DNA from 3 places in the Alcaligenes faecalis genome. Region 3 is predicted to be linked to each of the others. Evidence: predicted binding sites of a transcription regulator. Region 3 holds the regulator's gene; each other region holds the start of a gene.
The links. Region 3 encodes LexA, which represses DNA repair genes until DNA is damaged. Its sites were predicted from a motif close to ACTGTATNNNNATACAGT; they were not measured.

Region 1 (7,623 bases), 320 kb from region 3:
AGCGCGCGCCGGTGCGATTGTGCCTTTGGGTATTACCGAAACCAAGGCTTCTCCTGCCGCTCCGGAAATCCCGCCGCTGGCCGATACCCCCAGCTTTGAGAAGGTCGATATCAACGTCTGGTTTGGTTTGTATGGCCCCAAGGATTTGCCTGAGTCCGTCACCAACACCTTGCGCCAGGCTCTGGACAGCAGCCTGCAGTCCGCCACCCTGCAAGAGAAGATGCAATCCAATGGGGCCACGCTTTACGCCCCTGGCATGAACGCGGCAGAGTTCCAGGCCAAAGAGGTCGACAAATACGCCCGTCTGGTCGAGCTGGCCAAGCTGCAAGCCGAATAAAACACATGCGCCCCGACTGACTGCCGGGGCGCTGGAGTCTTCACCATGCAATTTTCTCTTTCTTTCCCTGACATTCACGAAGAACGTCGGGGCAATACCGGTGTTCCTGGCCTGTGGTGTCTGGATTCGGGTAAAGCAGGCCGTACCGTCATGATCAGCGCCCTGATCCATGGCAACGAGCTGTGCGGCGCCTGGGCCTTGAAAGCGGTACTCGCCAGCGGCTTGCAGCCCCGTCGCGGCAAACTGATTCTGGCCTTTTGCAATCTGGACGCCTTTGATCGCTTTGACCCTGCGCAGCACGACGCCAGCCGCTATGTGGACGAAGACATGAACCGTGTCTGGAGCGATCAAAAGCTGTCGCAAACACAGACACAAGAACAACGACGCGCGCGGGCCATCTTGCCTTGGCTGGAACAAGCCGACTGGTTGCTGGATCTGCACTCCATGCATGAACCCAGCGCCCCCTTGCTATTGACCGGCACCTTGGCGCGCAATATCGAACTGGCGCAAGCCTTGGCCGCCCCCGAGCATGTCATTGTGGATACGGGCCACAAGGATGGCGTACGCATGCGCGATTACGGTCGCTTTTCTGACCCGAATGCCCATGAGACCCGCTCCCTGTTGCTGGAGTGCGGCTTTCATGGCGATCCGGATACGCCAGCTATTGCACTGGACCTGATTGCCCGCTTTCTGCTCGCAGCCGACATTATCGACAAAGAAGATTTGCCCGCGGACTGGCGACGAGCCTCGCCTGATCAGCAGCGCATTTTGCAAGTCACCCATGCGATTGTTGCCCCTTCCATGCAAGTCAGTTTCAGCCAGAACTGGCAAGGTCTGGAAACCTTGACCAAGGCAGGCACATCGATTGGGCAAGCCGATGGCCAGCCCTTACTGACGCCTTACGATAATTGCACCTTGGTGATGCCTTCACTGCGCCAGCTACGCCCTGGTGTCACCATCGTTCGTCTGGCACAAAACTACGCCGCGCCCTGAGGCCCGTTCAAAGACCGTTTCACGCTGGCGTTCAAACCCTGAACGCCAAGCCCAAAGCGGCATTCTCAATACCGAGAAAAAAAGCAAAACTTGGCGGTACTTTGGCTACCAAAGCCTGCATAGCCATCCTACAATCGGCACATGTGCATCGCTTATATCGCCGTCGGAGTTAATGCAGATTGGCCGCTGATTATTGCCGCCAATCGCGACGAATATCATGCTCGCCCCAGCCAGCCGGCCCAGCCCTGGCAGGACGAACCCCAGATTCTGGCGGGTCGGGACCTGCAAGCCGGAGGCACGTGGTTGGGCCTGACACAACGCCGTGGACGGCTGGCCCTGCTGACCAATTACCGCGAAGCTCCCAGTAGCAAAAACAGCAAGCAACGCTCACGCGGCGAGTTGATTCCTCAGTTCCTGGTCGATGAGCGCAGTCCCGCCGAGTATCTTGAACAGTTGGCCAAAGAAGGGGCCGACTACGCAGGCTTCAATCTCTTTGTTCTGGAGTGGCCTGACACGCAACAGCCTGTGCGTCTGGGCTATTACAGCAATCGCCACCCCAGCGGCCGCCCGCAAAAACTGGAACCGGGCGTACATATTCTGAGCAATGCCTGGCTTAACACGCCTTGGCCCAAAAGCCTGTTCCTGAAAGAAACCTTGCAGGCACAACGGTTTGACGGCTCGCCACAAGCGGTAGAAGGCTTGTTCCAGGGATTGCGCAATCAGGAAGTTGCTGCCGATGCCGACTTGCCTCAGACCGGACTGAGCCTTGAGCACGAACGCTTGTTAAGCAGCCCATTTATTGTCAGCCCCGATTACGGCACCCGCTGCACCACCGTTATTACCATTAATCAGCATGGGCACGGAATGCTGCGTGAACGCAGCTTCAATCCCCAGGCGGAACCCGTTCGTCAGCATGACTGGCCTCTTTTGTGGCCCAGCTTTCATCCTGACAGCCCGCTCCCCCCCTCTCATAACAGCAACAGGGCCACTGATGGCCTGCTTAGCCACCCTACTTCAAGCAAGGAAACCTCATGAGACCTCATCTTTCTTTGATCGGCATTGCCATGTCGCTGGCCTTATTGAGCAGTCCCGTCGTGCACTCTCAGGAGTTGCCGCCCAGTCAGTACTACGGTTCAACCGAATACATTAGCGGCGGGATAGGCAGTGATGAAGCCCAACTGTTTCGCATGGTGCGCAACACCTTTCCCTTGTCCGTCAACTTTTCAGCCAACCAGGGCGAGCGCGTCGGCTATATCTCCGATGTGCAACTGGTTATCCGTAATAGTGGCGACCAAACTGTGCTGAACAGCCTGATCGATGGTCCCTACTGCCTGATTCGTCTTGCACCCGGCAATTACAAGGTGTTTGCGACTTACCAGGGCCAAACCCAGGAACGCCAGGCCAGTATTGTTGAAGGTCAGCCCCGCGAGCTGAACTTCACCTGGAAGTAGGATAGTTACGTTCATAGGTTTCCAGGCCCATGGCCTGGATCTGCTCTTCGATCAAATGCTCGAAAGGCCGTAGCAAAGGGCTGAAATCCCGCTCCGGCTCCATAATCTGCATCAGCCGGACAATTGCTTCCAAGGTAGATACGGCCTGAGGGTCGGGCGCTTTACGCAGTCGGTAGCGCGACGCCTCTCCTTCAGGCAGCACCCAATACGGCAGGGTGTGCAAGACCGGATTGCTGTGCAGGATCAGGCGTGCCTTGCGCCAGGTGCCATCCGGCACCACGATCAAATCCGGTTTCTCTTCCAGACCTGTTGAACCTGCCACCTTGGCCTGCGGCCCCGGAAACAGCAAGACAGGGCGATGCACCCGTGCCAAGCGGGCCTCCAGTTCATCAAACTGCTCTCCCACCCATAGCTCCGTCCCTCTCAATCCCAAATACGCCAGACGTGCGGTATTCAACGCATGCCGGGCTTCGGAATGATGCTGCAAGATCAGCACAGGACACGCCGCGTCTATTGAAGGAATCAAAGGACACAAGCAACGAGCCAAAGGCCGCTGGCATTGAGCGCAACGGCCTGGACGGGAGGAAGCGGAAGAATTCATGCGAGAGCGCCAAACAGAAGGCCACAGTATATAAAAGTTCTGCTTTGAAACAGATGCCTGGTTTGCTGGCAAACAGTTTTACTGTATATTTATACAGCAACCAGGAGCACACCTATGGCAAGCGCACTTCGTTCCCTTTTAGACCTTCATCCCTCCCTTTGGACGGGCAAGCATTATGCGCATGCCGCCGGCGCGTGCCTGCCCAGCGGGTTTGACGCCCTGGATGCCGAATTGCCGGGAGGCGGCTGGCCTGTAGGCAACCTGATCGAACTGCATGCACCTCAAGACAGCAGTGCCCTATCTTTATTGCTGCCAGCCCTGAACGCTCTGCAAGCAGAGCGCTTGCGGGTTTTGGTTGCCCCGCCCTATCAACCCATGCAACAGCTGTGGCACGGCACCCCTGCGACGACTGGGCAAAGTTCTTCTTCAGAAAACGCCTTGCTCTCCCGGATGATCTGGATACGCAGCCAACACCTGAACGACACCTTGTGGGCCAGTGCCCAGGCCCTGCGCCACGGCCATTGCGCTGCCGTGCTGAGCTGGTTGCCTGCTCATGTCCCTTTAGCGGCCTTGCGTCAGTTGCAACTATTAGCCAGCCAGAGCGACAGCCTGTTTTTTTGTTTGCGTCCGGCGCACAGCCAGGCCAATAGCCCGGCCCTGCTACGCCTGGAACTTCAGACTCGGCAAGACCAGCAAGGACAGCCTTGGCTGGATGTTCATATCCGTAAACGACGTGGGCCACCTTGCAAGAACAGCATTGCTTTAGCGCCCCATCACACCTTGATGCCGCCAGCGGCCATTCCGTCCCATGTACCTGTGCCTGCGACTGCCCCAGAGCCTGCTTACGCCTGAGGCCAGCCCCAAGCAGCAGGACGATGTTCAAGCGGTTTTGCTGCGCTACAGTCCCCAACTGGCCCAGGTTCAAGCGGATTTATGGGTACTGAATATCAGTGCCAGCATTCGGCTGTTTGGTGGTTTGCGCCGTCTGTATCACCAGGTTCAGGCTGATTTGCAGACTCTTGTTCCCCAGCCCTGTCTGGCCCTGGCCCCAACAGCACGCGCCGCCTGCTTGCTGGCTTTATCCAAACGCAAGCAGCGCCGTTGCGTCCGTCGTTTGCAAGCCTGCTTGAACCCGCTTCCTGTCCACTTGCTGTCCCCACCCGCCGACCAGTTGCAGTGGCTGCATAGTCTGGGCTGCCATACCCTGGGCCAGTTACATCAACTGCCCCGTGATGGTTTATCCCAGCGTGGATTGCGCGGTCTTTTATTGCAATTGGACCAGGCCTACGGCACACAAAGCTGGACGCTGGAATGGGTGCATGCCGCCCCGCAATTTACGCGCAGGCTGGAAATGGATACCCCGTCCAATAACAAACCCACCGTCTTGCGGGCCTTGAACCGCCTGTTGATCCTGCTGGAGGCCTGGTTGAATCAATATCAACTGGCTTGTGGACGCCTGGAACTGGTGCTTCACACGGAACGGTACAAGGACTATCCCATCGCCACCCGCCTGGAGTTGCAGATGGCCCGGTCCTGCTGGCGCAGCCAGGACTTTCTGCCTGTATGGCAAGAACAGTTCCAGCAGCTGCAATTACATGCCGCCGTACAAAGCATGGTGCTGCAAGCCCAACAGCTGCACCCGCGCCAAACCCATGCCAGCAGCCTGTTTCCCGATGCGCGTCATTGGCAAGAGCAAGATCAACAGCTTCTGGAGCGCTTGCAGGCCAGACTAGGGGCTGAACAGATATTGACGCCTGCCGCCCAGGCCAGCTATTTACCGGAACAAACGAATCAATGGCTGCCCCTGTCCAGCAGCCAGCCTAGCGCTCCTAGCAATGCCAGCTGCCCGGCCTTGCAACGTCCCTGCTGGATGCTGGACCCGGCTCAGCCTTTACACCACGATCAGCAATCCCCGCTTCTGGATAATCAGCGCTTGCGCCTGGTTCAAGGCCCGGAACGGATACAGACAGGCTGGTGGAGCGGTGCCGGGCATCAACAGCGGGACTACTTTATTGGCCTGTGTCCGCAAGGACGCTTGTACTGGGTTTACCGGGACTTGAGCCAGGAACACGCCTGGTATCTACACGGAGTCTTTGGATGAAACCCCACCTAGACCTCCTGTATTCCGAGCTGGACTGCCTGTCCAACTACAGCTTTCTGAATGGTGCATCCCACCCCGAGGAGCTGATCAGCCGCGCCGCCGAGCTGGGCTACAAGGCACTGGCCTTATGTGATTACGCTTCCATGGCCGGGGTGGTACGCGCCTATGCACAGGCCAAGCTGCATCCGGAGATCCGCTTGCTGGTCGGAAGCCGGTTCCGCTTTACGGGCGCGTGGAACAGTCCAAATCCACAAAGCACCAACCCCGAAGCCAGAGCCAGCAACGATGCTCAGGCTCATGAGCTGCTGATTTTGCCGCGCAACAAGGAGGGCTACGGCAATCTCTGCCAATTCATCTCGCACCTACATCAATCGCTGGACTTGAAGCAGGAGGCCTCCATAGACTGGTCTTTTTTGCAGCAAGCCCGCCAAGGTGCCCAACAGCAGGTTTTGCCGGACTGCCTGCTCATCTACAAGCCTGCGTATGGCCTGGATAGCGAGCACATCCAGCGTCAAACACAAAATCTGCTGGACTTGTTTGCAGGCCGCCTGTTTTTAGGGGTCAGTCTGCACAGGCGTGATCAGGATATGCAGCACTTACGTGCTGTCAGGCAGGCGGCGCAAACGTGTGGCGTGCGCTGTGCCGCTTTGGGAGGTGTTCATATGCATGTGCGCTCCCGCCAGCCCTTGCACGATACGTTGGCCGCCATACGCCTGAAAACGCCCGTGCAAGAATGCGGTTGGTCCCTGGCCAGCAATGCCGAGCATCACTTGCGCACTCGCTTTCAGCTGGCCAATCTCTACCCCGTCGAGCTGCGCGAAACCACCGAGTACATCCAGGAGCTGTGCCAGTTTTGTTTAAGCGAAATCAAGTATGAGTACCCGGTCGAGATTGTTCCGCCCGGTCTCAGTGGCATTGAGTATCTGCGGCAGGAAACCGAGCGCGGCGCGCAGAGGCGCTACCCCAAAGGAATCAGCGACAGCTTGCGTACTCGCCTGGAAGAGGAACTGAGCCTGATTGCGGACCTGGGCTACGAGTCCTACTTCCTGACCTTGCATGACATCGTCGGCTACGCGCGCAGTCAAGGGATTTTGTGCCAGGGTCGGGGCTCCGCCGCCAATTCGGCGGTGTGTTATTGCCTGGGTATTACCGAAGTTGACCCTGCCAGCAGCCACACCTTGTTTGCACGCTTCATCAGCCGGGCACGGGCGGAACCACCCGATATTGATGTGGACTTCGAACACCAGCGCCGCGAGGAAGTCATCCAATACATTTACCGCAAATATGGCCGCCAGCGAGCGGCCTTAACGGCGGTGATCACCACCTATAGACGCCGTAGTGCCTTGCGAGATACGGGCAAGGCACTGAGCATTCCTCAAGCTTTGATCGAGGCCTTGATTCAATGCGATCGAGCCTGGCTGAAAGACACCCATATTCAGGATGAAGTCCTGGCGCGTTTTCCTGAATGCCCGCCCGAGCAAGCGCATCAATGGCTGTCCTTGACCCGTCAGCTAATGGGTTTCCCTCGCCATCTGTCTCAGCATCCTGGCGGTTTTGTGATTTCACAAACGCCCTTGCACAGGCTGGTGCCCATTCAGAACGCCGCCATGCCGGGGCGCAGCGTTGTGCAATGGGACAAGGATGATCTGGATGTGCTGGGCCTGTTGAAGGTCGACATTCTGGCTTTGGGCATGTTGAGTGCCTTGCGCCGTTGTCTGGACAGTATCAGCCAGCAAAAAGGAAAACCGTTTCGCTTGCAGGACATTCCTTTGCAAAGCGCCAAAACCTTTCGCATGATACGGCGGGCCGACACCATAGGCGTATTCCAGATCGAATCCCGCGCCCAGATGAGCATGTTGCCGCGCCTGCGCCCCCAATGCTTTTATGACCTGGTGGTGCAAGTGGCCATTGTGCGCCCCGGCCCCATTCAAGGAGGCATGGTGCATCCTTATCTGGAACGTCGTCGCGACCACAGCAAAGTCGACTACCCCGCCCCCGAAATCCGCCATGTACTGGAACGCACCTTGGGCGTGCCGATTTTTCAGGAACAGGCCATGGAGCTGGCCATGGAAGCGGCGGGTTTTTCAGCCGACAAAGCAGATGCCTTGCGGCGAGCCATGGCCGCCTGGCGTCGTCGTGG
Region 2 (7,623 bases), 1.5 Mb from region 3:
GCTGTCTGACGGCGGGCATCAAAGGTACCCCGGTAATAGTCCAGGCCCAGCAGCACGGTATGCTCGGCCTCCCCCAGGTTCCAGCGCCATTCGGACTGCGTGTCCACACCCAAAGAGCGCGATGTTCCTGTGCCACGGTTGGCATAGCGCTCCAGCGTGCGCCAATCCCAACCGCCTTCGCTGGGGTCGTCGAAGGAATACATATCGCTGGTCACCGACTCCATCACCGACTTGATGCGTTGCACGCGCAGGTTCTGGCGCAGTGTCCAGTTGTCGTTGATGTCGTAGACCGCCGCCCAGCCAGCCATATCCTGATCGCGGTCATAGCGATCAAAATGTGGCTCGCCGATAAAGCGCGACAGGGGTATTTTGCCGTTGGGGTTGTCAAACAAGGTGCCATAGGCGGGCAACCACATATAGTCGCTGCCGCCTCGATCGCGCTGCACCGAACCCATCAGCACGATTTCACCGTTCTCGCCCAGCGGCAAGGTCACGGAAGGAGCCAGTAACTGACGTTTGCGCTTGACGTGATCGGTACGGCTTTCGGTATCGGAGTTCAGTGCCAGCAAGCGCCAGGCACTGACACCGTCCTGGCCCAATGCGCCTCCCAGATCCACGCTGCCACGTAGCTGGCGCGGCGCCCCCAGGGTCAGTTCGATATTGCGTTGGTCTGTTTGAGTAGGGCGCTTGCTGACCATATTGACCATGCCGCCTGGCACCACCTGGCCATAAACCACCGAGGCCGGCCCTTTCAGGACCTCAATGCGCTCCAGCATGAAAGGGTCAATCTGCGGCAAGGTCCAGTTATTGCCGGCACCACTGCCACCGGCCAGTTTTACACCGTCCAGCCACGCCACGGAATCTGCATTGAAGCCACGCAAGGACATGGTGTCAAAACGCGAATCCACCCCGTCAAACTCCACCGCCACGCCCGGCACATAGCGCAAGGCTTCACCCACGGTGCGCGTGGCCAGAGACTCGATCTGCTGCTGCGTCACGACGGCGACCGAGGCCGGGGTGTCCATGATGGCCACATCGCTCTTGGTCGCCGTTGCGCTGCGCGTGGCCAGCAGGCCATTGGCAGGGCCGGTTGCGCTTTCGCGTTGAGCCTGCACGCGTACCGCTTCCAGTTCCTCGTGGCTGCGCGTGTTCAATCCGGGTACCGCACGCAAACGATAGCCGCGACCATCCGCCACGGCGCCCAGACCGCTGCCTTGCAAAATCTGCCGTAACCCCTGTTCCGGTGTGTAAGCGCCTTTCAGGCCCAAACTGGTCTTGCCTGCTGTCAGAGAGGCATCAATTGCCAGTAAAAATCCGCCACGCGCTGCAAACTGATTCAGGACCTGATCCAGGGTGCCCGCGGCAATGTCATAGCTCATTTGCTGACTGCTCATGCTTTGAGCGTGAACGCTGGACACCGACAAGGCTCCCGCCAGGCTTGCCGCCAGCAGGCACGGCCCCAGGGCCGAACGGGCAATAGTGAAACGTCCGAAGCGGGCCGCAGGACGCGTGGATTTAATCAACATGGCTTCTCTCTTCAGGGATGAGCAGCCCGGAACAAAAACCGGGCCTTTGCATGTATCCCGAACGAGAATCAAAAAGTGCTACGCCAACGCCGAGACCATGACCCAATACGGTGTAATCATCCGTACCTGCACGGGCAAGGCTTGCGACACTGAGTGCAAAATCGCGTCCGTATCCTGCAAGGGGTAGACGCCCGAAATCATCAGCCCGGCTACTGCCGGGTCACAGCGCAGTACTCCAGGCCGATATCGGGCGACTTCTGCCAGAAAATCCCCCAAGCGCCAGCGTTCTGCAACCAGCAAACCACGTTGCCAGGCGCTGGCCTGCTCATCGGCCGGCTCAGGCTTATAGCTTTGCTGCCTGCTGAACAAGGCCTGCTGTCCGGCCTGCAAGCGTGTCACTTGCCCAGCATGGCTGGGGCGCAGTTCTACCGCCCCCTCATAAACCTGGACCGAGACACGCGCCATGGCAGGCCAATGTCGCACCAGGAAACGCGTACCCAGAGCCTGAACTTCCCCTTCAGGAGTTTGCACCACAAAAGGCCGATGCCGGATTTGCGGGTCGGACGCCGTGCTGATCAAGACTTCGCCACCCAGCAGGACGACACTGCGTTGCGTTTCGCTGTATTGCACGTTCAAGGAACTGGCCGTATTCAGGGCCAGCACGGTGCCATCGGGCAAAGTCAGTTCTTTACGTTGGCCTGATGCGGTGCGGTAGTCTGCATTCCAGGCCGCCCATTGGGGTGTGCGACTCACGCCGTAACTGCCCAGCCCGCCACACGCCAGCAACAAGACACTGCGCAAAATGGCACGTCGCCGCTGTATCGCCTGGGCAGACAAGCTGGCTTGCAAGACCTGGGACGCCACCTCCTGCGGCGCAAGCTGCATTTGCTGACCAAACTGCTGAATACGGGTCCAGGCTTGCTCGTGCAAGGGGTCGGCCGCCAGCCAGATCTGGAAGTCCCGCTGCTCGTGCTCTTGCACTTCACCGGACCAGAAGACGACTTGCCACTCCAGGGCCTGGGCATCGATAGGATTCAGGGCGGGACGGGGTGTGCTCACGGCAGGGCGCTCGCGTCCAGATCAGCCATCACGGCAAAGCAGGCCTGCGTGGCCTGCAGCATATATTTGCGCACTGTCGCCACGGCAATCCCCTGACGCTGGGCGATGGCCGAGTATGTCAAACCCTCGTAACGCGACAGCAAGAACACGTGCTGAACACGGCCGGGCAGCCCGTCCAAGGCAGCGCAAATACGCAGCAACACTTCCAGGGTCAGGGCACGTTCTTCGGGAGAGATCGCCGTCGGTTCCGGCATATGCGCCAAGGCATCCAGATACGCCTGCTCAATTTGCTGACGGCGGTAGCGATCAATCACCAGGCCCTTGGCGATCTGCATCAGGTGAGGGCGAGCCTGCTCCGGGCCGGGGATGCGGCCCGAGCTCATGACACGCACATAAGCGTCATGCACCAGATCGGCCGCATGGTGAGAGCAGCCCAAACGTCGCCGTAACCAATCATGCAGCCAGCCACGGTGCTGGCAATACAACACGTGCATGTGTTGCTGCATCTGAGCGACGGTCATCACTTCGGTGGTGGAGCGCTCGTTCACGGGCGACTATCCTGAGATTCAAATAAGAATGAGTCTCATTATATTGGTATGCTGCTAGTCTGCCTAGTTTTGAATCAGAACAAACCGTCCAGATCCAGTTGCCGGGGCTGCTCCTGCGGCATTTCACTGATAGGCAGCAGGGCACTGGCTTTCACGCCCAGCAAGCGCAAGCGCCTGTCCAGTACGGCGCGTTTCAGATTCTGGCGGGCAGCAGCCAGAATGGCATCCGCCGCCAGCACCGGCGCGGGCAGAGACAGGTCGCGCGTCACGGTTTTGAAGTCCTCGAACTTCAGCTTGATCCCTATGGTTTGGGCGCACATGGCGGATTTGCGTAAATCCTGTTCCAGCTTTTCACACAAGGACTCCAGCACAGCAGACAGGCGGGAGCGATCCATGCGCACGTGCAGATCACGCTCGAAGGTGGTTTCACGGCTGATGGATTTGGGCGTGCGGTCGGTGGACAAGGGGCGCTCGTCCTGGCCTTGGGCCACGGCCATCAGCCATTGCGCGTAGCGCAGGCCAAAATGTTCCTGCAGTTTTTCTGCAGGTGTAGCGGCCAGTTCCCCAATCTTCTCTATGCCCATTTCCGTCAGCTTCACGACCGACTTGGGACCAATGCCATTGATCTTGCCCACGGCCAGCGGCCAGATGCGGGTAGGCACATCGTCCATGGTCAACACGCAGGCCCCATTGGGCTTGTTCAGCTCCGAAGCAATTTTGGAGAGCAGCTTGTTGGGCGTAATGCCTACCGAACAGGTCAGGCCGGTGGCCTGGTTCACGGCTTGTCGAATCTGCTCGGCCAGTTCGTGGCTGTCTTCGGTTTTATGGCTAAGGTCTACATAGATCTCGTCGATACCCCGATCCTCGATATGGTCCGAGACCGTGGCCACGGCCTGTTTAAACAAGCGCGAATAATGACGGTAGGCTTGAAAATCGGCAGGCAGCAAGATGGCATCGGGAGCCAGTTGAGCCGCCTTCATTAAACCCATGGCCGAGAACACGCCCAACTGACGGGCTTCATAAGTCGAGGTCGTGGCCACCCCGCGCCCCACGTAATCGGCCAGACGGGCATGTTGCCAACTGCCATCGGGCAATTGACGCGGGGTATCGGCACTGCGCCCGCCAATCACCACGGGGCGGCCGCGCAAATGCGGGTAGCGCAGCAGCTCTACCGAGGCATAAAACGCATCCATATCCACATGAGCGATACGCCGCTCCAGGGGGTTTTCTTCTTGTGCCGCCACCGTGATCAGCCTGTTAACTGTATATATGTACACCATTATAGCGACAAGTCGGCTTTGAACCGGGAGCCACTGAATAAGCGCCGGGATGATATAAATCACTAAACATCATTAAGCTGACAGCAGGCTGAAACTACGTATTGAATCGGCAGCAAGCGCCCGGTTACTATGCAGCCTCTCTATCAGCGACACCAAGCACCCCAACAGGAGGTTTTCATGAAAAAAACAGTATTGGCTGCTGCGCTGGCAGCTCTGGTCGCCCTGCCCTTGGTGGGCCACAGCAAAACGCTTACTTGGTCCAGCCAGGGCGACTTCATGACCCTGGATCCACACGCACAGAACGAAAACCTCACGATCACAGGCAGCATGTATGTCTATGAGGCGCTGGTGGACTACGACAAGGATTTCCAGATTGTGCCCAGCCTGGCCACGGCCTGGGAACAGCGTGAACCTACTGTCTGGCGCTTTACGCTGCGCGAAGGAGTGAAATTCCACGACGGCGCTCCCTTTACCGCCGATGACGTGGTGTTCTCCATTGAGCGCGCCATGGCCCCGACCTCCAACTTCAAGGCCCACGTGAACGGCATCGTCAAGGCAGAAAAAATTGACGACAAGACGGTGGACATCATTACGTCCGCCCCCAACCCGGTCCTGCTGCGCCAGCTGACCAGCGTGTTCATGATGAACAAGGCCTGGTCGGAAAAGAACAATGTCACCCAGCCCCAGGACTTCAACAAGAACGAAGAAACCTTCTCGGCTCGCAACACCAACGGCACCGGCCCTTACAAGCTGAAGTCACGTGAAGTGGACGTGCGCACCGTCTTTGTGGAAAACGAAGAATGGTGGAACAAGGGCAACAAGGTGGGTAACGTCACCGAAGTGATCTACGTACCTATCAAGCAGAACGCCACCCGTACCGCTGCCTTGCTGTCTGGCGAAGTGGACCTGGTTCTGGACCCGCCTGCTCAGGATTTGCAGCGTCTGCGCCAGCAAACCAAGATTGTGGAAGGCAACGAGTACCGCACCATCTACCTGGGTCTGGACCAGAAGAATCCAGAGCTGAAATACAGCAGCATCAAGGGCAAGAACCCCTTTGCTGACCAGCGTGTGCGTGAAGCCCTGTACGTGGCCATCGACATTGAAGCCATCAAGAAAGCCGTGATGCGCGGTTCCTCCGCCCCCACCGGCACCATGGTGGCCCCTCAGGTTCACGGCTACACCAAGGAACTGGCCCAGCGCCTGCCTTACAGCCAGGATCGCGCCAAGGAACTGCTGAAAGAAGCCGGTTACGACAATTCCCTGACCTTCACCCTGGATTGCCCGAACGATCGCTACATCAACGATGAAGCCATCTGCCAGGCCATCGTGGGCATGTGGGCCAAGGTCGGCGTGAAAGCCAACCTGAACGCCATGCCACGCGCCACCTACTTCCCCAAAGTACAAAGCTTTGACTCCAGCGCCTACATGTTTGGCTGGGGCGTGCCCACCTTTGATGCGCTGTACACCCTGCAAAGCCTGATGCACAGCAAGGGCGAGGGCGCGGACGGCTCCTTTAACTTTGGTGGCTACGAAAACGCCGAAGTGGACGCCTTGATCGACCAGATCAAGACCGAAACCGACACCGCCAAGCGCGATGCGGCCATCCACAAGGTTCTGGAAATTCATGCCAAGGAAGTGGGTCATATCCCCCTGCATGACCAGATCATTCCTTGGGCCATGGCCAAGAAGGTCAACGTGATACATCGTACGGACAACCGCATGCTGGCACAGTGGACAACCATCGACTAAGTTGTTTTCCCACCCCAGCCCCGCCTTCGTGCGGGGCTGGCTCCCATTACGCTGTAGTCATCCGTTTCTACACCAGCCCCCTTGCCGGGCCCCTTCTACACATTAAGGACGACACTGGTCGCGAGTGATCCTCGCGCTCTACCAGGAGACCGCCTATGCTGGTATTTATTATTCGCCGTCTGATCCAGGCTGTTCTGGTGATGCTGACGGTCAGCCTTCTGGCCTTTGTGCTGTTCCGCTACATTGGTGACCCGGTCACCATCATGCTGGGACAGGACGCCACCGAACAAGATCGCGTGGAACTGCGTGCCAGCCTGGGGCTGGACCAACCCGCCCCCGTACAATTCGGGCGCTTTGTATCCCAGGCTGTACAAGGCGAATTTGGCCTGTCCCTGCGGCAAGCCCAACCTGTTTCCACCCTGCTCAAAGATCGCCTGCCTGCCACCGTCGAGCTATCCGTGGTGGCCGCCATATTGGCCTTGCTGATAGGCCTGCCGCTAGGGGTGTACACCGCCTTGAAGCGCAATGGCTTCATGGCGCAAAGCATTCTGGCCTTTTCCCTGCTGGGAATATCCTTGCCCACCTTCCTGATCGGTATCTTGCTGATCCTGATCTTCTCCGTGCAATTGGGCTGGCTGCCCAGCTATGGCCGGGGAGAAGTCCTGAAGTTTGGCTGGTGGAGCACCGGCCTGCTTAGCTGGGACGGGATCAAGCATTTGATCTTGCCCGCCATCACGCTCTGTTTGTTCCAGCTCACGCTGATCCTGCGTCTGGTGCGCTCCGAGATGCTGGAAGTCCTGCGCGCCGACTACATCAAATTTGCTCGTGCCCGTGGCTTGTCGCAACGCGCTATCCACTTTGGCCACGCCCTGAAAAACACCATGGTGCCGGTTATCACCATCACGGGTCTGCAACTGGGCGGCATCATCGCCTTTGCCATCGTGACGGAAACCGTTTTCCAATGGCCGGGCATGGGTCTGCTGTTTATCCAGGCCGTGCAATTTGCCGACATCCCCGTGATGGCGGCCTACCTCTGTCTGATTGCCCTGGTATTTGTTGTGATCAACCTGCTGGTAGACCTGCTGTACTTCCTGGTCGATCCACGTCTGCGCACCCAATTGTCGGGCGCCAAGGGGCACTAATATGTTCGCTAAATTGAAAACCGCCTGGGATAGCGATCTGGTCTGGTCCTGGCGTCATTCCCCCGTGGCCATTGCCGCCACCATCATGGCCTTGCTGCTGTTTATCGGCGCGCTGGGTGCCCGCTGGGTGGCGCCTTATGATCCGTTCGATCTGACCTCCATCGACCTGATGGATGCCTTGCTGGCCCCGGCCTGGTCGGAAAACGGGTCGCCCCAATACTGGTTGGGAACAGACAGCCAGGGGCGTGATCTGTATTCGGCCCTGTTGTACGGGACACGCACCTCTTTGCTGATTGGTCTGGCCTCTGTGGCCTTGTCC
Region 3 (7,623 bases):
TGCACTCGCCTTTCTGCCCATTTGTGCCCTGCTTGCAATTACCCTTGCCACCGCATTGGGTGGCATCAACGGGCTCATCGACCGCAAACACAATGTCAGCAACAGTGATATGGCGAGCCAGACGCGCAAGCGTATAGCCACCACCTGGACCACGCACGCTATCGACCAGTTCATGGCGGCGCAACTTGCCAAACAACTGCTCAAGATAGGAGAGCGAGATACCCTGTCGCTGGCTGATGCCTGCGAGCGTCACCGGTCCACTTTGCTGGCGCAGCGCAAGATCGATCATCGCGGTTACGGCGAAACGCCCTTTTGTCGTCAAACGCATGATAGTTTCCTTGCCAAAGGCGAAAGCGGCCGGATTGCCAAGGGCAAATCCGACCAATTTGGTCCAGTATAGCAAATACAGGGGAAACTACCGTGCTTGAGCGTGTGTTTTTACACTTATACTGAAGTGTTATTTAGCCGCTCAGGCAGCACGGTAATTGGGGACGCGCTTGCGAACCAGCTCGAACACGCCCTGACAGGCATCCTCGATATAGTCCATGACCTTATTAAAGCCATCCTGGCCGCCATAATAAGGATCGGGCACGGTAGCCGCTTCATAGTCAGTGGCAAAGCGCATCAGCAGCATGAGCTTGTGGCGGTAAATGGGAGGACACATTTGCTGCAAGGCAGCGTGGTTTTCCCAGTCCATGCTCAAGATAAGGTCGAAGTTGCGAAAGTCCTCGCGCTGGACCTGTCGGGCCTGATAGGTAGAGATGTCATAACCGCGTTTACGAGCGGCTATCTGTGCGCGTGTGTCAGGATGCTCGCCAACATGAAAGCCATGCGTGGCGGCTGAATCCACCAAAATAGCCTCCGACAAACTGGCTTGGTCGACCAGTTGGCGCAAGACACCTTCGGCGCTGGGGGAGCGGCAAATATTCCCTGTACAGACAAACAGAACCTTACTCATAATGCGTCAAAGTCTGCGGGAAAACCCCAAATAAGGCAAGACAGAACCGGGCCGGAACAGGCTCCGAAAACGGCCTCGAAAACTGCAAATCCGTATCGTTTGGGGGCTGCCAATAAGAACAGTACGCAGCTGCTTGAAGTTTGGAATAAACCAAAGGCGCGGCACCCTTTGCTTAGCGGATACACCGCTTTCTCGGGATGAGATAAATCAAGCAATACACCCGAGTGATGAAAGCCGGTAGCGGAACCGTGTTTTTTCTGTACTTTCGTCCAGGCTTAGTTGCAATTATGCAACAAGCATCATCAAAGATGAAATTGCCCCGCTTTTGCTGGAGGGGCTCAAGCGCGAGTGGAACCGAACACGCAATCCGGTTTCAGGCGAAGGTCACCACTTCAGTCCAAGACGGACTCCAACGAAGTCGCCTGCGCCCTTCCCCGACACCAGAAGCACCAAGCCCAAGCCCTCAGGCCATCAACAGCTTGGCCTTGAGCCTTTGCAACTTGTCGCGCGCAGCTGCGGCTTGCTCGAACTCCAGGTTGCGAGCGTGATCCATCATTTCCTTTTCCAGACGCTTGATCTCGCGTGCCGCAGCCTTCTCGTCGCGAATCAGCTCTTCTGGCACATCCTCGCGCAAGCTGGCGGTTGGATCCGAAGCAACAACACCATCAATCAACTCACGGACGGCCTTGTTCACGCCGCGCGGCGTAATGCCGTGCTCTTCGTTAAAGGCGATCTGCTTGGCACGACGGCGCTCGGTTTCTTCGATGGCGCGTTGCATGGAGTCCGTCATTCTGTCGGCATACAGAATGGCTTTACCATTCAGGTTACGTGCGGCCCGACCTATGGTTTGAATCAGGCTGCGTTCGGAACGCAGAAAACCTTCCTTGTCCGCATCCAGAATCGCCACCAGAGACACTTCGGGCAAATCCAGACCCTCGCGCAGCAAGTTAATCCCGACCAGCACATCGAACACGCCCAAACGCAGATCCCGGATAATCTCGGCCCGTTCCACCGTATCAATGTCCGAGTGCAAGTAACGCACGCGGATACTGTTCTCTGACAAGTATTCGGTCAGATCTTCGGACATGCGCTTGGTGAGCGTCGTCACCAATACACGGTCTTCCTGTGCGGTACGCAGCTTGATTTCACCCAGCAAATCATCGACCTGCGTAGTGGCAGGACGAACCTCGATTTCCGGGTCCACCAGGCCAGTAGGTCGCACCACCTGTTCAACCACATTGTCTGCATGCTCTTGCTCGTAGGCAGCCGGCGTGGCCGATACGAACACGGTTTGCGGCATACGGCGCTCGAACTCTTCCAGCTTCAGGGGCCGGTTATCCATGGCCGACGGCAGACGAAAACCGAACTGCACCAGAGTCTCTTTACGCGAGCGGTCACCGCGATACATGGCGCTCAACTGTCCGATGGTGACGTGGCTTTCATCAATAAACATCAGGGAGTTACGCGGCAGGTAGTCAATCAGCGTCGGCGGCGGATCGCCAGGCGCTGCTCCTGACAAGTGGCGGGAGTAGTTCTCGATGCCTTTGCAAAAGCCCAGCTCCTGCAACATCTCCAGATCAAAGCGGGTGCGCTGCTCCAGGCGTTGGGCCTCGACCAAATGCCCTTCCCGAGTCAGAAACTCCAGGCGCTCGCGCAGTTCCAGCTTGATGGTTTCAATCGCCCGCAACACAGTTTCTCGTGGTGTCACATAGTGCGAACTGGGGAACACGGTAAAGCGGTTCAGCTTTTGCACGACCTTGCCTGTCAGCGGATCGAACAACTCCAGCTCTTCAATCTCGTCATCAAACAGGCTGACCCGCAAGGCCAGCTCCGCGTTTTCTGCCGGGAAGATATCAACCACTTCACCACGAGCGCGGAACACACCGCGCTGGAAATCCAGGTCGTTGCGCTCGTACTGCATGGCGACCAGACGCGCCAGCAGCTCCTGGCGGGCGATACGATCCCCCTTGCGCAAGGTCAGCACCATAGCATGGTAATCACCGGGGTTACCAATACCGTAGATGCAGGACACGGTGCCCACAATAATGGTGTCTGGCCGTTCCAGCAGACTTTTGGTGGCCGACAAGCGCATCTGCTCGATGTGTTCATTGATGGACGAGTCCTTTTCAATAAACAGATCACGCGATGGCACATAGGCCTCGGGCTGGTAGTAATCGTAGTAAGACACGAAGTACTCCACGGCGTTGCGTGGAAAAAACTCGCGCATCTCGGCGTACAACTGCGCAGCCAGGGTTTTATTGGGTGCCAGAACAATGGCCGGACGCCCGGTGCGAGCAATAATATTCGCCATCGTATAGGTCTTGCCTGAGCCCGTTACCCCCAAAAGGGTCTGGTACATCAAGCCGTCATCAATCCCCTCAACCAACTGCTCAATTGCCGCGGGCTGGTCGCCGGCGGGCAAATAAGGTTGGAAAAGTTTGAAGGAACTCCCCGGAAATTCTTGAAAGGCAGGCTCAAATTTCATGCTAGACACACTTTAGGGTAAGCCCGTATTATCACATTAATGCTTTGTTTTTCTACCTTTCCGCACTAACGCCCCCATATCATCATGACATCGCTCTTCGAAACCGTCGAACTGGCTCCACGCGACCCCATTTTGGGTTTGAACGAACAATACAATGCCGACGAACGCAGCGGCAAAGTTAATCTGGGGGTCGGTGTTTACTACGACGATCAAGGGCGTATCCCCATTTTGCAGGCTGTTCAAAAGGCTGAAGAAGCCATGATGAGCAAGGCCGCCGCGCGCAGCTACCTGCCTATCGAAGGTATCAATACCTACAATCTGGGTGCTCAAACTCTGTTGCTAGGTGCCGACTCCCCCATCATTGCCGAAGGCCGAGCCTTGACCGTGCAATCCCTGGGCGGCACAGGCGCACTGAAAATCGGTGCCGACTTCCTGCAGCAACTGCTGCCCCAGTCCGAGGTTTACATCAGCGATCCCAGCTGGGAAAACCACCGTGCTCTGTTCGAGCGCGCCGGCTTCAAGGTCAACACCTACGCTTACTACGATGCCGCAACTCATGGCCTGAACTTTGACGGCATGATCGCCTCGCTGCGCACGATGCCTGCCCAGTCCATCGTGATCCTGCACGCTTGCTGCCACAACCCTACCGGCGTGGATCCCAGCATGGAACAATGGACCCAGATCGCTGAGCTGATCAAAGAGCGTCAACTGGTTCCTTTCCTGGACATCGCTTACCAAGGCTTTGGTGCCGGTCTGGAAGAAGACGCCAGCGTGGTGCGCCTGTTTGCCAAGCTGGGCCTGTCCATGTTCATCAGTTCCTCGTTCTCCAAGTCTTTCTCGCTGTACGGCGAGCGCGTTGGCGCCCTGACTCTGGTTACTTCCAGCAAGGACGAAACTTCCCGCGTGCTGAGCCAGGTCAAGCGCGTGATTCGCACCAACTACTCCAACCCGCCCACACACGGTGGCAAGGTTGTGGCCACCGTGCTGAATTCGCCTGAACTGTTTCAAACCTGGGCTACCGAACTGGCCGGCATGCGTGATCGTATCCGCGAAATGCGCGCCCAACTGGTTGCCAAGCTGAAAGAGCACGGTGCTACTCAGAACTTTGACTTCGTGCTGGAACAGCGCGGCATGTTCTCCTACTCCGGTCTGACAGCCGAACAAGTAGAACGCCTGCGCCAGGAACACGGTATTTACGCTGTCAGCAGCGGCCGTATCTGCGTGGCTGCGCTGAACAGCCAGAACATTGACGTCGTGGCCAAGGCCATCGCTCAAGTCCTGAAATAAGCAGGCTGTCCTTACCGCCCCCAACGCCCTTCTTCGGAAGGGCGTTGTCGTTCCAGCCCTTGGAGTACTACCATGACAGACGCCATTTCCCTGAACACCGAACGCCTGCTCCTGCGCCCCTGGAAAGCGACGGACCTGGAACCCTTCTTCCGCTTGAATAGCGATCCCCACGCGCTGCGCTTTTATCCAGCCACCCTGGACCGCACACAAAGTGATGCCATCGCTCACCGTAGCCAAAGCTTGATCGAAGAACATGGCTGGGGCCCGTGGGCAGTAGAACTGAAGGAAAGCGGGGCCTTCATCGGCATGGTGGGTCTGAACCGCCCGACCGCCGATCTGTACTTTCAGCCTTGCGTGGAAGTGCTTTGGCGTCTGCTGCCTGAATACTGGGGCAAAGGCTACGCCACCGAAGCAGCTCGCGCCTGCATGGACTTTGGCTTTGACGAGCTGGGCCTGGCGCAAATTGTGGCGTATACCGCCCGGTTGAACCTGCCTTCGCAAACCGTCATGCAACGCCTGGGCATGACAGAGCAAGCTGGCACCTTTGATCACCCCGGTGTAGCGGCAGGCCACAAGCTGGTACCTCATGTGCTGTACACCATGGACCGCAAGGATTGGCCCCAATCCGCCTGAGCAGCCGAAAGGGTCAAAAATTAAGCCTTTAAGGTCCTCACCGCTTGCAAAAACGCCAACTGTAACGCACAATCTTTACTGTATATATATTCAGCAGACAATACTATGACCGCCAAGCTCACTGCACGCCAACAACAAGTGCTGGACATCATCCGTTCTGAAATCGAACGGACGGGTTTCCCTCCTACTCGAGCTGAGATTGCTCAGGTGTTGGGTTTCAAATCCGCCAATGCGGCAGAGGATCATTTGAAAGCTCTGGCCCGCAAAGGCGCTATCGAATTGACTGCCGGTGCCTCGCGCGGCATACGCCTGCTCGGCACGGATACCCGCGAAAACGCAGCGCCCAGCAGCAGCGCCCTGGCCAATCTGGCTGATGCCCTCTTGCTGCCCATTATTGGTCGCGTGGCTGCCGGTAGCCCTATTCTGGCTACCGAGCATATCGAACGCGAGATTGGCGTCGCCCCTACCCTGTTCACCCAAACGCCGGATTACCTGCTGCGCGTGCGTGGCCTGAGCATGAAAGACGCCGGCATTTTTGATGGCGACCTGCTGGCCGTCAAGAAAGCCAGCGAAGCACGTAATGGGCAGATCGTGGTGGTCCGTATTGGCGACGATGTCACCGTCAAGCGCCTGTCGCGCTCCAGCAATCAGGTAGTCCTCTTGCCCGAGAATCCGGACTTTGAGCCTATCGTCGTCACCGATCCGGATTCCCTGTCTTTGGAAGGCATTGCTGTTGGTCTGATTCGTACCAGCCCACTGCATTAAGCCCTGCCTCTCTTGGTCACCCAGCCTGTTTTATAGGCTGGGTGGACCTGATAAGGAAAAACCCCATATACCGTTTGGTGCATGGGGTTTTTTATTAGTCAGGATACATGCCGCTCTGCAGATTGAAGTAGACGCAGAGCAGCGGCAGCGACGATTATAGTTACCGCTATATCTACGGCGAAGATCACTGCTGCAGTGTGTATGGGCAGTGGCCTATGCTTCTGGAACGAGTTGAACAGGCTTGCCCCCGCACAATACTGTGAGCACCACCAACAAGATCTGACTCTCTGCTTGTAATCAATATGACTGACTGCAAACACACGATCAGTCCAGCTAAAAAGCAAACAGGCCACCTTGAAATCAAGGTGGCCTGTTTTGCGTCTTACTGAAGCTAAAGCTTAGTGCTTGAAGGACTCAGAGCCAGCGCCAGCGGCACGCGTTGCTGCCAAGGCCTCAGCGGCCAGGCGAGCAACTTCTTCGTCACTCAGAGGCGTTACAGCGTCTTGCAGAGCCACTTCCAGTACGCGATCAATCCAACGCACGGGAATGATCTCCAGCGTGTTTTTCACGTTATCTGGAATATCGGCCAGGTCTTTGACGTTTTCCTCCGGAATCATCACGGTTTTGATACCGCCGCGTTGCGCTGCCAACAGCTTCTCTTTCAAGCCACCGATAGGCAGAACTTCGCCGCGCAAGGTGATTTCACCCGTCATGGCCACGTCGGCACGAACCGGAATACCCGTCAGGCTGGACACGATAGCAGTCGTGATGGCGATACCGGCCGATGGACCATCCTTGGGCGTGGCGCCTTCAGGAAAGTGCACGTGCAGGTCACGCTTTTCAAACACGCTATTGGCAATGCCCCACTTCTGGGCACGCGAACGTACGACTGTGCGAGCCGCTTCAACCGACTCTTTCATCACGTCGCCAATCGAGCCGGTGCGCAGCACATTGCCTTTACCGGGCATATCGGCCACTTCGATGGTCAGCAACTCACCGCCCACCTCAGTCCAGGCCAGACCGGTAACCAGGCCAACCTTGTTCTCTTTTTCGGCCAGGCCGAAGGAGAAACGACGTACGCCCAGATAATCGTTCAGATTCGCCGCATTCACGACCAAGGTTTCCTGAGTCAGTGTCTTGTTGCGAGCCGCACGCGTACCGGCTTGTGGATTAGCCACCAGCAGCTTGCGAACCACCTTGCGGCAGATCTTGCTGATTTCACGTTCCAGCGAACGCACACCCGCTTCACGTGTGTAGTAACGCACGATGTCGCGTACCGCGTCTTCTGTCACTTCCAGTTCACCCTCGCGCACGCCGTTGTTCTTCATCAGCTTGGGCAAGAGGTAATCGAACGCAATGCGTACCTTCTCGTCTTCGGTATAGCCGGACAGACGAATCACTTCCATACGGTCCAGCAGGGCCGGTGGAATGTTCAAGGTATTGCTGGTTGCCACGAACATCACATCGGACAAGTCGTAGTCCACTTCCAGGTAGT

Region 1: a site for LexA is predicted at 3,463-3,480, ahead of imuA (translesion DNA synthesis-associated protein ImuA). Genes of this name have one in related genera too.
Region 2: a site for LexA is predicted at 4,394-4,411, ahead of dinB (DNA polymerase IV). Genes of this name have one in related genera too.

What each region holds. Positions count from the first base shown of each region.
Region 1 is NZ_CP023667.1:1,689,069-1,696,691, reverse strand. Features, by position in the region: gene CPY64_RS07955 (Bug family tripartite tricarboxylate transporter substrate binding protein) at 1-337, shown strand, start outside; gene CPY64_RS07950 (M14 family metallopeptidase) at 383-1,330, shown strand; gene CPY64_RS07945 (NRDE family protein) at 1,472-2,365, shown strand; gene CPY64_RS07940 (carboxypeptidase-like regulatory domain-containing protein) at 2,362-2,781, shown strand; gene CPY64_RS07935 (tRNA-uridine aminocarboxypropyltransferase) at 2,768-3,382, opposite strand; gene imuA (translesion DNA synthesis-associated protein ImuA) at 3,497-4,234, shown strand; gene CPY64_RS07925 (Y-family DNA polymerase) at 4,191-5,483, shown strand; gene CPY64_RS07920 (error-prone DNA polymerase) at 5,480-7,623, shown strand, end outside.
Region 2 is NZ_CP023667.1:3,903,238-3,910,860, reverse strand. Features, by position in the region: gene CPY64_RS18170 (TonB-dependent siderophore receptor) at 1-1,526, opposite strand, end outside; gene CPY64_RS18165 (FecR domain-containing protein) at 1,605-2,585, opposite strand; gene CPY64_RS18160 (sigma-70 family RNA polymerase sigma factor) at 2,582-3,133, opposite strand; gene dinB (DNA polymerase IV) at 3,208-4,377, opposite strand; gene CPY64_RS18150 (ABC transporter substrate-binding protein) at 4,591-6,162, shown strand; gene CPY64_RS18145 (ABC transporter permease) at 6,318-7,304, shown strand; gene CPY64_RS18140 (ABC transporter permease) at 7,306-7,623, shown strand, end outside.
Region 3 is NZ_CP023667.1:1,365,074-1,372,696, reverse strand. Features, by position in the region: gene iscR (Fe-S cluster assembly transcriptional regulator IscR) at 1-328, opposite strand, end outside; gene CPY64_RS06295 (low molecular weight protein-tyrosine-phosphatase) at 470-961, opposite strand; gene uvrB (excinuclease ABC subunit UvrB) at 1,422-3,443, opposite strand; gene CPY64_RS06285 (amino acid aminotransferase) at 3,528-4,730, shown strand; gene CPY64_RS06280 (GNAT family N-acetyltransferase) at 4,803-5,363, shown strand; gene lexA (transcriptional repressor LexA) at 5,469-6,128, shown strand; gene lon (endopeptidase La) at 6,527-7,623, opposite strand, start outside.